3 regions of the Mesorhizobium sp. B2-3-6 genome follow, and region 1 is predicted to be linked to each of the others. Evidence: predicted binding sites of a transcription regulator. Region 1 holds the regulator's gene; each other region holds the start of a gene.
What was found. Region 1 encodes LexA, which represses DNA repair genes until DNA is damaged. Its sites were predicted from a motif close to TGTTCNNNNTGTGTTCNG; they were not measured.
Positions count from the first base shown of each region.

Region 2: FJ953_RS21125 (helicase-related protein) is a predicted target of LexA. The motif match lies at 2,160-2,177, and genes of this name have one in related genera.
Region 3: FJ953_RS06125 (PA0069 family radical SAM protein) is a predicted target of LexA. The motif match lies at 2,570-2,587, and genes of this name have one in related genera.

Region 1 covers NZ_VFVW01000008.1:164,620-168,830, forward strand. The annotation lists gene FJ953_RS22830 (ComEC/Rec2 family competence protein) at 1-1,856, shown strand, start outside; gene lexA (transcriptional repressor LexA) at 1,850-2,593, opposite strand; gene FJ953_RS22840 (TetR/AcrR family transcriptional regulator C-terminal domain-containing protein) at 3,046-3,723, shown strand; gene kynU (kynureninase) at 3,720-4,211, shown strand, end outside.
Region 2 covers NZ_VFVW01000007.1:205,629-209,839, forward strand. The annotation lists gene FJ953_RS21125 (helicase-related protein) at 1-1,992, opposite strand, end outside; gene FJ953_RS21130 (hypothetical protein) at 2,350-2,625, opposite strand; gene phbB (acetoacetyl-CoA reductase) at 2,710-3,435, opposite strand; gene FJ953_RS21140 (acetyl-CoA C-acetyltransferase) at 3,555-4,211, opposite strand, start outside.
Region 3 covers NZ_VFVW01000002.1:76,178-80,388, reverse strand. The annotation lists gene FJ953_RS06135 (F0F1 ATP synthase subunit B) at 1-251, shown strand, start outside; gene FJ953_RS06130 (ribonuclease HII) at 503-1,198, opposite strand; gene FJ953_RS06125 (PA0069 family radical SAM protein) at 1,341-2,495, opposite strand; gene FJ953_RS06120 (glycosyltransferase) at 2,646-3,170, shown strand; gene FJ953_RS06115 (hypothetical protein) at 3,319-3,675, opposite strand; gene moaB (molybdenum cofactor biosynthesis protein B) at 3,887-4,211, opposite strand, start outside.

The DNA of each region.
Region 1 (4,211 bases):
TGACATCGACCGCGCGGCCGAAACTACTCTACGCGCCGGAGCGCGTTCGCCTTTCGGCACGCAAGGTGCCGGCTGAAGTGACGGCCGGTTCGCTCGTGACCGGCTATGCCAGGCTGTTGCCGCCGACCGGACCGGTGCGGCCGGACAGCTACGACTTTTCCTTCGACAGCTACTTCGCCGGCATAGGCGCCAGCGGCTTCTTTCTCGGCAACCCCAAAATCGTCTCAGCCGATGACAGGCCGCTGTGGGCCGCCCTTTCAGCCGCCATCGAGAGTGCTCGCGAAAGCATTGCCGACCATATCAGGGGCAGCATCGGCGGTGCCGAGGGCGAGATCGCCGCGGCGCTGATCGTGGGTGTGCGCGCCGGGATTCCCGACGAGATCAATGAAGCGATGCGACGCACCGGCATCTACCACATCATCTCAATTTCCGGGCTGCACATGGCGCTGGTCGCCGGCACGGTCATGGGTCTGCTGCGTGGCGGCTTCGCGCTGTTCCCGAATTTTTCCTCCCGCCGGCCGGTCAAGAAATACGCGGCCGCGGCGGCACTTTTCTCGATCGCCGCCTACCTCGTCATTTCGGGCGTCGTTGTCGCCGCCGAACGCAGCTTCATCATGCTGGCGGTGATGCTGATCGCCGTTCTGTGCGATCGGGCGGCACTCACCATGCGCAATCTGGCTATTTCGGCGATCGCCGTCATCGTGGTGTCGCCGCACGAGGTGGTAGGGCCGAGCTTCCAGATGTCGTTCGCCGCCACCGCGGCCCTGGTCGGCGGCTATGCCGGCTGGTCGGATCGCAAAGCCGACAAAGCGCGGACCCCGCCGCCGCAACGGACCTTGCCTGGCCTCCTGACGCGAAAATTGCTGCTGGCGACAGGTGGGCTGGCGATGACCTCGATTATCGCGGGAAGCGCCACGGCGCTTTTCGCCATCTGGCATTTCCAGCGCGTGTCGCCGCTCAGCCTGTTCGCCAATCTTGCCGTCATGCCGATCGTTTCGGTCGTGATGTTCCTTGCGGTTGCCAGTGCGCTGCTGATGCCGTTCGGGTTCGATGGACCATCCCTTTATCTGATGGGCAAGGGACTGACCGCGATGATCGCCATATCAGGATGGATCTCGCAACGCTCGCCGGTCGACGCGGTCGGGTTGATTTCGCAGCAATCCGTCCTTCTGGTGGCGATCGCCCTGGTCATCGCGACGATGGCCACGACATGGCTGCGGCTGGCGGCACTTCCCTTCGCGCTCGCCGGCCTGTTGACCGTCTCGGACACGCGCACGCCGGACGTGCTGATTTCGGAGGATGCCCGCCTGGTGGCACTGCCGATCGGCGGCGGTGAGCTCGCGATCAACCGGGCGCGCCCGAACGAATTCACCGTCGATAATTGGAAACGCGCGCTGAAGTCCGAAACCATCGTTGCGCCGGAACTGTTCGACAGCGGAGACCGACAGTTCGACATCTTCGATCCCGCGCAACTTCCGGCGGGAGCGCCTTTCTATTGCTTCACAGGCCTGTGCATGGCCCGGCATCCCTCGGGGGCGATCATCGCGCAGGTGGAGGATCGCAAGGACGCCTGGAGGGCCTGCTCCTATGCGGATCTGATCGTCATCAACGACCCCGCGGGCTACGATCCCTGCCACAATCCGCTGGTTCTCGTCATCACCAAGCGGCAGCTCGCTCGTAAGGGAAGTGCCGCCGTCTTCTTCGACCAGCAATCGGCGACGGCACCGGCACGGGTCAGCTTTGCCGTCGACAGGCCATATCGGCCTTGGCACGAACAGCGGAAATTCTCACGCGAGGCAAGGGGACTGCCGCCTTACCGTAAACCCGAAAAGCCCACCGCCGACCCCGCTCAGTAGCGCCTGATCAGGCCGACTAGCTTGCCTTGCACCTTGACCCTGTCCGGTCCGAAAATACGTGTTTCATAGGCCGGATTGGCAGCCTCGAGCGCAATCGAAGCACCCTTTCGGCGGAAGCGCTTCAGCGTTGCTTCCTCCTCGTCCACCAGGGCCACGATGATCTCGCCGGGACTTGCGGTGTCGGCATTGCGGATGATGACCGTGTCGCCGTCGAAAATGCCGGCCTCGATCATCGAATCGCCCTTGACCTCCAGCGCATAGTGTTCGCCGCCCATGATCATGTCAGGCGGCACTGAAATGGAATGCGTCTGATGCTGGATGGCGTCGATCGGCACACCCGCTGCGATGCGACCCATGACCGGGATCGACACCGCTGAAACCGCATCGTCGTCATTGCCGGCAGCGGGCAGACGCGAAGACGTCGCCGGCTTGATCTGCCGGCTAGGGCTGCTGCCCTGTCCGAGGCTGCCCTGGATGACGCTCGGGGAGAACTTCTTTGCCGCGTTAAGACCCGGCGCGATCGAGTCCGGCAGGCGCAGCACCTCCAGCGCGCGCGCCCGGTTGGGCAGGCGGCGAATGAAGCCGCGCTCCTCCAACGCCGTGATCAGCCGATGAATTCCCGACTTGGAGGCGAGGTCCAGCGCTTCCTTCATCTCGTCGAAGGACGGCGGAATGCCGCTTTCCTTCAGCCGTTCATGGATGAACATCAAGAGTTCATGTTGCTTGCGCGTGAGCATGGCGGCCCCCAAAGGCATTGCACGAAGGGTCTGGAACCAGAATCAGAAAACAAACCCAGAACAAACACTATCTGTTCCAGTTGTGTTCCGCAACCATTTAAAGTTTAATGAATTTGTTAAGGCGACGGAAACGAAATGCCCTCCCGCAGCCAGCATCCTGCCAGCGCGGTCCGTCGTCAATGCGCTCCCGGGCCCTTTGAAACTATTTTGGTTAATGGCCTGTGGCCCGACCGGTCCCCACTCTTGGCACAAGCCTGCAAGCTGGGTGACCGGCAGGTGCGGGGTGCGTTTGGGCGGATTAGAAACCCCTGCGGCTCGTGAACGAAACGAAACCAAAATGCCAACTTCCGCCGGAAAACGGCCAGACACCACCACTGGTCGCGACGGGCTGCGTTCGTTCGTTCGCTTGACGAAACCGTATAATAATGTACGGTTTTCGAAGAGGAACACCAATGACCACGCCGAAGCAGGCCGCGCGACGCGAACGGATAGAGGAGGCCGCCTATGCGGTGCTCCGGGAAGCCGGCTACAAGAGCGCCTCCCTGCTTGCTATCGCCAAGCGGGCATTGGCCTCGAACGAAACCCTCTACAACTGGTACGGCAACAAGCAGACCCTGTTTCGATCCTTGATCGAAGCCAATGCGGGAGAGGCAAGGAAGCTGCTGGAGGACGCCCTTCACCAGGCGCGCGATCCGCTCGAAACCCTGAACTTGCTCGGGCCAGTCCTGCTGACCCTCGTGACGGGCGACAAGGCGGTGGCGCTCAATCGCGCCGCGGCCGGCGACGTCAACGATACAGGCACGCTTGGCCAATCGATCGCGCAATTCGGCCGCAATACCATAATGCCGCTTGTTGGTGACCTGCTTCGAACCGCAAGTCGGGCCGGCCTGATCGCCTGTGACGATCCTGCCGAAGCCGCCGACATCTACATCAGTCTTTTGATCGGCGATCTCCAGGTTCGCCGGATCGTTGGGGTGCTCGAGGAATTGCCTCGGGCGGAAATCGAGCAAAGATCGAACCGGGCGTTCACCCTGTTCTTGCGCCTCTATGCGGCCAGCCCTTGCCCGGGCGGCAAAACAGCCGGCCCGTTTCCAGGGCGCTCTTCTCACCGAGGAACATCGCGACCATGAGCAAAATTCCCGATCTCGCAGCGATCGAGGCAATGGACACCGCGGATCCGCTGCGTGCCATGCGTGACCGCTTCACCTTGCCCCAGGGGGTGATCTATCTCGACGGCAATTCGCTGGGCGCCGCTTCGCCCGCCGTGTTCGGCGAGCTGCAGAAGGCCGCCACGCAGGAGTGGGCGCAGGATCTCATCCGCGCCTGGAACACCGCCGGCTGGTTCGACATGCCGGTCGAACTCGGCGACCAACTCGGGCGCCTGATCGGGGCCGCCGCCGGCCAGACGGTGGTCTGCGATACCACCTCGATCAACATCTACAAGGTGCTGCATGCGGCACTCGGGATGCGGCCGGACAGGTCAGTCATCGTCGCCGAGGGGGACAGCTTTCCGACCGATCTCTATATGGCCGAAGGCGTTGCCTCGACGCGGCCGGGCACGGTGCTGCGGCTCGAGGGTGTCGATGCGCCGACCATAGAAGAACTGATCGACGAGCGG
Region 2 (4,211 bases), on a different contig from region 1:
GAGCGACTTCATCTCCTCGGCGATGTCGCGGCGATTGATAAGGCCGAAATTCTCGACCAGCTGGAAGGCGATGCCGCGGCCGATACCCGATATCTGCTCGGCATTCTTCAAATCGACCAGCGGCTTCAGCAGGGATTCGATCTGGAAATTGACGAAGCGCTCGGCGCGCGCGGCGACCTTGTCACGCGCCGGGCCGGTCAGCTGTTCGTCGGCCAAAAGCACCAGACGCGGCTTCAGCGCGTCTTCACCGGCAACCAGAGTGCCGATCGGCGCGCCGATCCAGCGCAGCGTGCCGTCGGAACCGAGCGCGATGTCGCCATTGGCGCAGGCGCCGAAGCGTTCGGCGCGTGCCTCGAACTCCGCTGCCAGCGCCTTCTGGGCGGCCGCGCGCACGGCCTTGGCGTCTTCGCCGCCAGCGCTCTGATCGGCGGTGAAACGGAACCCCTGCAACTCGCCGACATGGTGGCCTTCGACGAGGACGGTTCCGGTTGGGCTTATTTCGGCTTCAGGCATGGTATTTTCTCTAAGGCGCCGCATGAGGACGGAAGTCCTGCGGTCTACGAAGCGTTTCGTCAACCGCTCATGCAGCGCATCCGACAATCTGTCTTCGATTTCGCGCGTCTTTTCCTGCCAGTGTGCCTGATCGGCCAGCCAGCCGGGCCGGTTCGACACGAATGTCCAGGTGCGGATCTGGGCGATGCGATGCGACAGCGTATCGATGTCGCCCTCGGTGGTGTCGGCGCGGCGCACCTGCTCGGCCATGTAATTCTCGTCGACATGGCCATGCCTGGCGAGGTCCATGTAGATCGACGCAATGAGGTCGGCGTGCTGGGCCGGCGCTATCTTGCGGTAGTCGGGGAGCGCGCAGGCCTCCCACAGCAGCGCGACGCGCCTTGCGTCGGTGGCGAGCGCCCTGATGTCCTCGTCACGCGACAGGTGCTCAAGCGCCTGCGCATCGACTGCCGGCAGCGCACGGGTCAGGCCCTCCACCGGGGCATTGGTCTCGATCGAGCGCTTCAGCGCGTCGAGGCTGGCGAAATTGAAACGCGCTGCGCGCCACTGCAGAACCTTCACGGGGTCGAAGTCGTGGCTTTCGATCTTCTTGACCAATTCCTCGTCCAGCGGGTCGACCTGGCCGGTGACGCCAAAGGTGCCGTCGCGCAGGTGCCGGCCGGCGCGCCCGGCGATCTGGCCAAGTTCGGCCGCCGTCAGGTTGCGATACTGATAGCCGTCGAACTTGCGGTTCTGGGCGAAGGCGACATGGTCGAGATCGAGGTTAAGGCCCATGCCGATGGCATCGGTGGCGACGAGATAGTCGACGTCGCCCGACTGAAACAGCGCCACCTGGGCGTTGCGGGTGCGGGGCGAGAGCGCGCCAAGCACGACGGCCGCACCGCCCTGCTGGCGGCGGATCAGTTCGGCGATGGCATAGACCTCGTCGGCGGAGAAGGCGACGATCGCTGTGCGCCGGGGCAAGCGGGTCAGCTTCTTCGAACCGGCATAGGCCAGATGTGACAGCCGCGGTCGTGTCACCACCGAGACGCCTTTCAACAGGCGCTGCAAGATGCTGTGCATGGTGGCGGCGCCGAGCAGCAGCGTCTCCTGGCGGCCGCGCAGATGCAGGATGCGGTCGGTGAAGATGTGGCCGCGCTCGAGGTCCCCGGCAAGCTGCACCTCGTCGATGGCGACGAAGGCGGCATCGGTCTCGCGCGGCATGGCTTCGACGGTACAGACCGAATATCTGGCGCCTGGCGGCTGGATCTTCTCCTCGCCGGTGATGAGCGCCACCTTGTGGGCACCGACCTTTTCGCAGACGCGGGTGTAGACCTCTCGCGCCAAGAGCCTGAGCGGCAGGCCGATGATGCCGCTTTCATGCGCCACCATGCGCTCGATGGCGAGATGGGTCTTGCCTGTGTTGGTCGGCCCAAGCACGGCAGTCACGTCGCGACCCGATAGGATCAGCGGCTCGGTGGGTTTCGGATGGATGTTCATCGGCTCGGAAATAAGGCTTTCTGGCCTCTCATTGTCGGGAGCACGCCTCGGGTGGCGCGTATGACAGGCGACACATAGGGATTTCAGGCGCGAAGCGAAAGCGGAATGTTCCGCTGGCGGTTCGAAGTCACCTCCGTCGAGCTTCGGTTCGGCTGCTGATTAAGGGTTGGAACGAGTCTGGAACGAATCGGCGACGAATCGCTGACTCGCCCGGATTCAGGTTTTGTTCACGGCTAGATGTGGAGTTTTGGCTGATGATCCTTACCACATGCTGAATCACGGAATTGGCCCGTTTCATGCTAGGCGAGAGCCGCCGTTAACTTTCGCTGGCAAAGCCGTGTGGCAGCCCGCCTTGCTTCATCCAAGCTTATGAAATTGTTGAACTTTCTTAATAGAAATAACAGTTTGATAGGCGATTGCAACTGCTCTCGTTAACATTGCGGCCAAACATGGAACGAAAGGGCGACGAATCGGCGATGTCGGGATTTTCCCTGTTTGTTCACGACAAGATGTAGTGTTACGCACAGGTTTTCCACCGACAATGCACAGCTTATCCAGGCAGTTTTGCACAATACCCGCTGCCGCGATTAACCTTTGCGTGCCGGATTGGAACAGCAGGCCGACAGCCGTCATCGGACGGCGTCACGGAAATCCGAAGCGGATGGCGAACGAGCCCTCCTTCAATCGGCACCGGGAAGCCGGCAGCCCGGCGAGACCTCAGGCGAAGTACTGGCCGCCATTGGCGGTGATGGTCGATCCCGTGATGAAGCCGGCGTCCTCGGAGGCGAGGAAGACGACGCAGCGCGCGATCTCCTCCGGCTCGCCGAGGCGCCCGACCGGGATTAGCGGGATGATGCGTTCGTTGAGCACCTTCTCATCGATCGCCCGGACCATTTCGGTGGCGATATAGCCTGGGCAGATGATGTTGACGGTGATGCCCGCGCGGGCTCCTTCCTGGGCCAGAGCCTTCGAGAAACCGATGTCGCCGGCCTTGGCCGCGGAGTAGTTGACCTGGCCGGCCTGGCCCTTCTGGCCATTGATGGAGGAGATGGTGATGACGCGGCCGAACTTGCGGTCGCGCATGCCGCTCCACAGCGGATGCGTCATGTTGAAAACGCCGGAGAGATTGGTGTCGATGACCTCCTTCCACTGCTCACGCGTCAGCTTGTGGAACATGGCGTCGCGCGTGATGCCGGCATTGTTGACCAGCACCGCGACCGGGCCCAGATCGGCCTCGACCTGCTTGATGCCGGCGGCGCAGGCGTCGTAGTCGGCGACCGACCATTTGTAGGTCTTGATGCCGGTTGTGGCCGTGAACTTGCTCGCCGCCTCATCATTGCCGGCGTAGTTGGCGGCAACCGAATAGCCGGCTTCCTTCAGCGCCATCGATATTGCCGCGCCGATGCCGCGCGATCCGCCCGTGACGATTGCAACCTTGGTCATGCGCTCCCTCCCTTTGGTTGGGAGAGTGAACAGGGAGTAGCGAATGACGAGTAGGGATCAGATATCCCATTGCGCCGACGCCGTTCTTCCCTATTCGCTACTCCCCATTCACTTCTCTTTTAGAGCGCTTCGACGCACATGGCGACGCCCATGCCGCCGCCGATGCACAGGGTGGAGAGACCCTTCTTGGCACCTCTTCGGCGCATCTCGTGGACCAGCGTGTTGAAAATGCGCGCGCCAGAGGCGCCGATCGGATGACCGATGGCGATGGCGCCACCATTGACGTTGACGATCGAGGGATCCCAGCCCATGTCCTTGTTGACCGCGCAGGCCTGCGCGGCGAAAGCCTCGTTGGCCTCGATCAGGTCGAGATCGCCGACCGACCAGCCGGCCTTTTCCAGCGCTTTTCGCGAGGCGGGAATCGGACCGGTGCCCATGATCGCCGGGTCAACGCCCGCGGTCGCCCAGGAGACGATGCGCGCCAGCGGGGTGATGCCCCGCCTGGCAGCTTCCGCTTCGCTCATCAAAAGCGCGCCGGCGGCGCCGTCGTTGATGCCGGAGGCATTGGCGGCGGTCACAGTGCCGTCCTTGTCGAAGGCCGGCTTCAGTTTGGTCATGGCATCCAGCGTCGCGCCATGGCGGATGTATTCGTCCTGGTCGACAATTGTATCGCCCTTCTTGCCCTTGATGGTGAAGGCGACGATCTCGTCCTTGAACCGGCCGGCCTTCTGCGCGGCCTCGGCCTTGTTCTGCGAGGCCAGCGCGAACTGGTCCTG
Region 3 (4,211 bases), on a different contig from region 1:
CCAAGCGCGAAGCCGAACTGCTCGCCGCCGAGGCGCACAAGAAGACCGAGGACTACGTCGCGCGGCGCACCGCTCTTGCCGAACAGAAGATCGGCCAGGCCGAGCGCGAGGCGATCGGCGAAGTGCGCGCCAGCGCCGTCGACATCGCCGTCGAAGCCGCTCGCACGCTGCTCGCCGGCAAGATCGACGCCAAGGCGGGAGCCGACCTGTTCAAGACCTCGCTCGCCGATGTGAAGGCGAAGCTGAACTGAGTTGATCGCATCGAACAATCAAAGGCTGCCTGGGAAACCCGGCGGCTTTTTTGTTGGCTGGGATAATCTCCCCCCTCGAGGGGGAGATGTCGCCGAAGGCGACAGAGGGGGTCGGTACGTCCTGGCGCGACCTTCTGTCCGGCGAAAGAGCAGGTCGGCGCTTCACGCGCGGCGACCCCCTCTGGCCTGTCGGCCATCTCGCCCCTCCAGGGTTTCTCGTGGGGGGAGATATGCGCTCGGCTGCTTTCGCCCTAATCCAGCCCGGCGAAGCTCTCTTCTTCCACCACCTCGGCACCTTCAAGCCTGAATGGCGCGAACGACACGCGGTGCAGCCGCGCCACCGGCCCGTGCGTCTCGATCGCGGTGCGATGGCGGACCGTGGCATAGCCCATATGCACTTCGAAGCCATAGTGCTGGTGATGGCTGCCGCAGCCGCACATCATGCGGTCGCGCATCACCTTGGCGACGATCGAGGCGGCGGCGATGGATTGCGAGCGCTGGTCGCCCTTGATCAGCGCGCGCCCCGTGCAAGGCAGGCCCGGCGGCACGTCGCGCCCATCGGCAAGCGCGAGCTTCGGCTGCACCGGCAGGCCGGCGACCGCACGGCGCATCGCCTCCAGGCTCGCCTTGAGGATGTTACTGCCGTCAATGCCCTCGGCGCTGACCGAGGCCATCGACACGCCGAGCGCGGAGCCGATGATGCGCACGAACAGCGCCTCGCGTTGCAAATGGCTGAGCCGTTTGGAATCGTCGAGGCCGTCGGGGATGTTGGCAGGGTCGAGCACGACCGCAGCCGCCACCACCGGTCCGGCCAGCGGGCCGCGTCCGGCCTCGTCCATCCCCGCGACCGGCCACAGGCCTTCGGCCATCGCCTTCGTCTCGAAGGAGAAATCGGGTTTCTCGACGATTTCGAAGAGAGGCGGAGAATCAGAACGCGCGCGAGCCATGTTGCGGCGAGGTTCGCATCGGCTCTGATTCTCCGCAAGTCCCTCCGGGTCGGGTGGGGCGCCGGACCGGGAGGGCACCGTCTGCAGGCCGGGGCAGGCCGGACGGGATTTTTTCGCCACGGCGGCAAACAGCCGCGGTCGTTCAAAGCAGCATCAACTGCTCCTGGTCCTTGCCGGCGGCGACGAACTGGTCGGTCCGCAGCGTGCGCCGCTCGGCATTGAGACCGAGCCGCTTGGCGGTGATTTCGAAGCGCCGGCCGATCTGCCAGGCGTAAGGACCCGCGCCCTTCATGCGCTTGCCCCATTCCGAATCGTAATCCTTGCCCTCGCGCATCGAGCGGATCAGCGACATCACATGGCGATAGCGGTCGGGATAGTGGCGCAGCAGCCAGTCCTTGAAGATCGGGCTGACCTCGAGCGGCAGGCGCAGCACGACATAGCCCGCCTCGCGTGCGCCGGCATGGTGCGCCGAATCGAGGATGCGTTCCATCTCCTGATCGGTCAGCCCGGGGATGATCGGCGCGACCATGACCGAAGCAGGGATGCCGGCATCCGCAAGCTGCCTGATCGCCTCCAGCCGCTTGGCCGGCGTCGAGGCCCGTGGCTCCATGGTGCGCGCCAGCATGCGGTCGAGCGTGGTCACCGACAACGCCACCTTGGCGAGGCCCCGTTCAGCCATGCGTGACAAGATGTCGATATCGCGCGTCACCAGGGCGGATTTGGTGACGATGCCGACCGGGTGGCCGCGCGCCTCCAGCACTTCGAGGATCTCGCGCATGATCCGGTACTGCTTCTCGATCGGCTGGTAGGGATCGGTATTGGTGCCGATGGCGATGGTTCGCGGCTGGTAACCGTCCTTCGACAGTTCCTTGTCGAGCAGGCGCGCCGCGTCGGGCTTGGCGAACAGTTTGGATTCGAAATCCAGCCCCGGCGACAGGCCCATGAAACTGTGCGTCGGCCGCGCAAAGCAATAGACGCAGCCATGCTCGCAGCCGCGATAGGGATTGATCGAGCGGTCGAAGGAGATGTCGGGCGATTCATTGCGGGTGATTATGGTACGCGGCTTCTCGACCTGCACCTCGGTCTTGAAGGGAGGCAGTTCCTCCAGCGAGTTCCAGCCATCGTCGAAGACATGCCGGCTGACCGGCTCGAACCGGCCGGACGGGTTGATGCCTGCCGACCGGCCGCGGTTGCGGTCCGGACGCACGCGCATGCCGCTCTGCTCGATCATAGCATTGGCTATTTCGGCTCGTCCTGCTCCGAAGGCGGCAATGTCGGCGCGCATGATCGGTTCCATCTTCGCCCGCTCCCAGGGACTGTCCATGTTGTTTCGAATCGCTCTGCTCATGAATTTAATCCTATTTGCCGAACGAGAACAAAGCAAGAACTTTCTATGGTGCGCCGCAAAAACTGGCGCTGCGTTCCGCTTTCCGCTATTCGGCAAATGATGCTCACCGTTCTCATAGAGACCCACAATGACGAGGAGGGCCTCGCTCGCACCCTGGCGACGCTGATCGGCGGCGCGGTCGAGGGCGTGGTGCGCGAGGTCATCGTTTGCGACACCGGTTCCACCGACCAGACCCATCGCGTCGCCGAGCATGCCGGGTGCCAGTATGCGACCGACGGCGTCGCGGCGGCCATCCGGCACGCGAAAGGCGATTGGCTGTTGCTGCTGGAACCGGGCGCGCGGCTGGTCGACGGATGGATCGACGAGGTCGTTGCGCATACAGCGAGGCAAACCATGGCGGCGCGGTTTTCACGCACACGCGCCGGCCGCGCGCCATTCCTGGCCCGTATCTTCTCGGGAAACCGTGCCTTGGCCGACGGGCTGCTGATCAGCAAGCGCCAGGCCACATCCTTGTCGAAAAGAGCCGGCAGCGCCGAGGCTCTCGCTCGCGGCCTGGCGACCAAGCGGCTGGATGCCGAAATCTGGGCCGCTCCGGCAAAACAAGAGCACCGCCCGTCCAAATGATTTTGCAGCTGCTCTGTCTACGTGCGTTGCACATGTGACGCGCAGCCAGTTTCCGATCACGCGGGTGCCGGCGCGCAGGCCGCGGCTGATGATGGAAGTGGTTTCGGTGTCTCGCGGTCCTCGCGCCGGTGCTTCCACGGCGAGCCGGTCATTCGCTAAAACGCATCTCGACAGGCATCCAGCGAAGACGACGTCTGGCTTGACGCTCTGCCTTGCTTTCCGCGTCGTAGTCGACCGGGATCGGTTCCTGACTGAACGACCTTTGATCGTCCAGGGCGTTGATGATGACGATTGCCCTGGCATCGTCCTCTCCGGCGATTGCGGCGGTATAGACACCGCATTCACCGCAGATCAGGTAGTCGGCCGTCCCCAATCCAAAACGGTATTTCTTCAATCGCTGGATGTCCTTGACTGAGATGATCAGCCTGCCGTCCGGATCGGCGACGGCGCGCGAGCCATGCTTGGTACAGAACGAGCACTGGCAGGCGCGAACCTCGATTGTCAATGGATCGAGCTCGGTTGAAAATCGAAGGTGTATGTTGCCGCAATGGCACCCGCCATTATGCACTGTCATCGCGTCCGCCCGTCTTCAACGGCGATGGCCGCCGCCGCGAGACGATACGTCCTGCCGCATCCGGTTTGGAATGGTCTTTCGAAGGCGAAGGCGGTGTTCTGCCTGGCAAACGCGGCGTGAAACCAGCGCCTTGCCTCGGCTTTCACGGAGCCGACATGCCGCGCCGCAGGTGCTCGTCCAGGCGCGGCATGATCTCGACGAAGTTGCAGGGCATGTGCCGGTAGTCGAGCTGCGCCTTCAAGATGCCGTCCCAGGCATCCTTGCAGGCGCCGGGCGAGCCCGGCAGCACGAAGACGAAGGTGGCGTTGACGACGCCGCCGGTCGCCCGGCTCTGGATCGTGGAGGTGCCGATCTTGTCGTAGGAAATGCGGTGGAACACCTCGGAAAAACCATCCATGCGCTTTTCGAAGATCGGCTCCAGCGCGTCCGGCGTCACGTCGCGCCCGGTGAAGCCGGTGCCGCCGGTG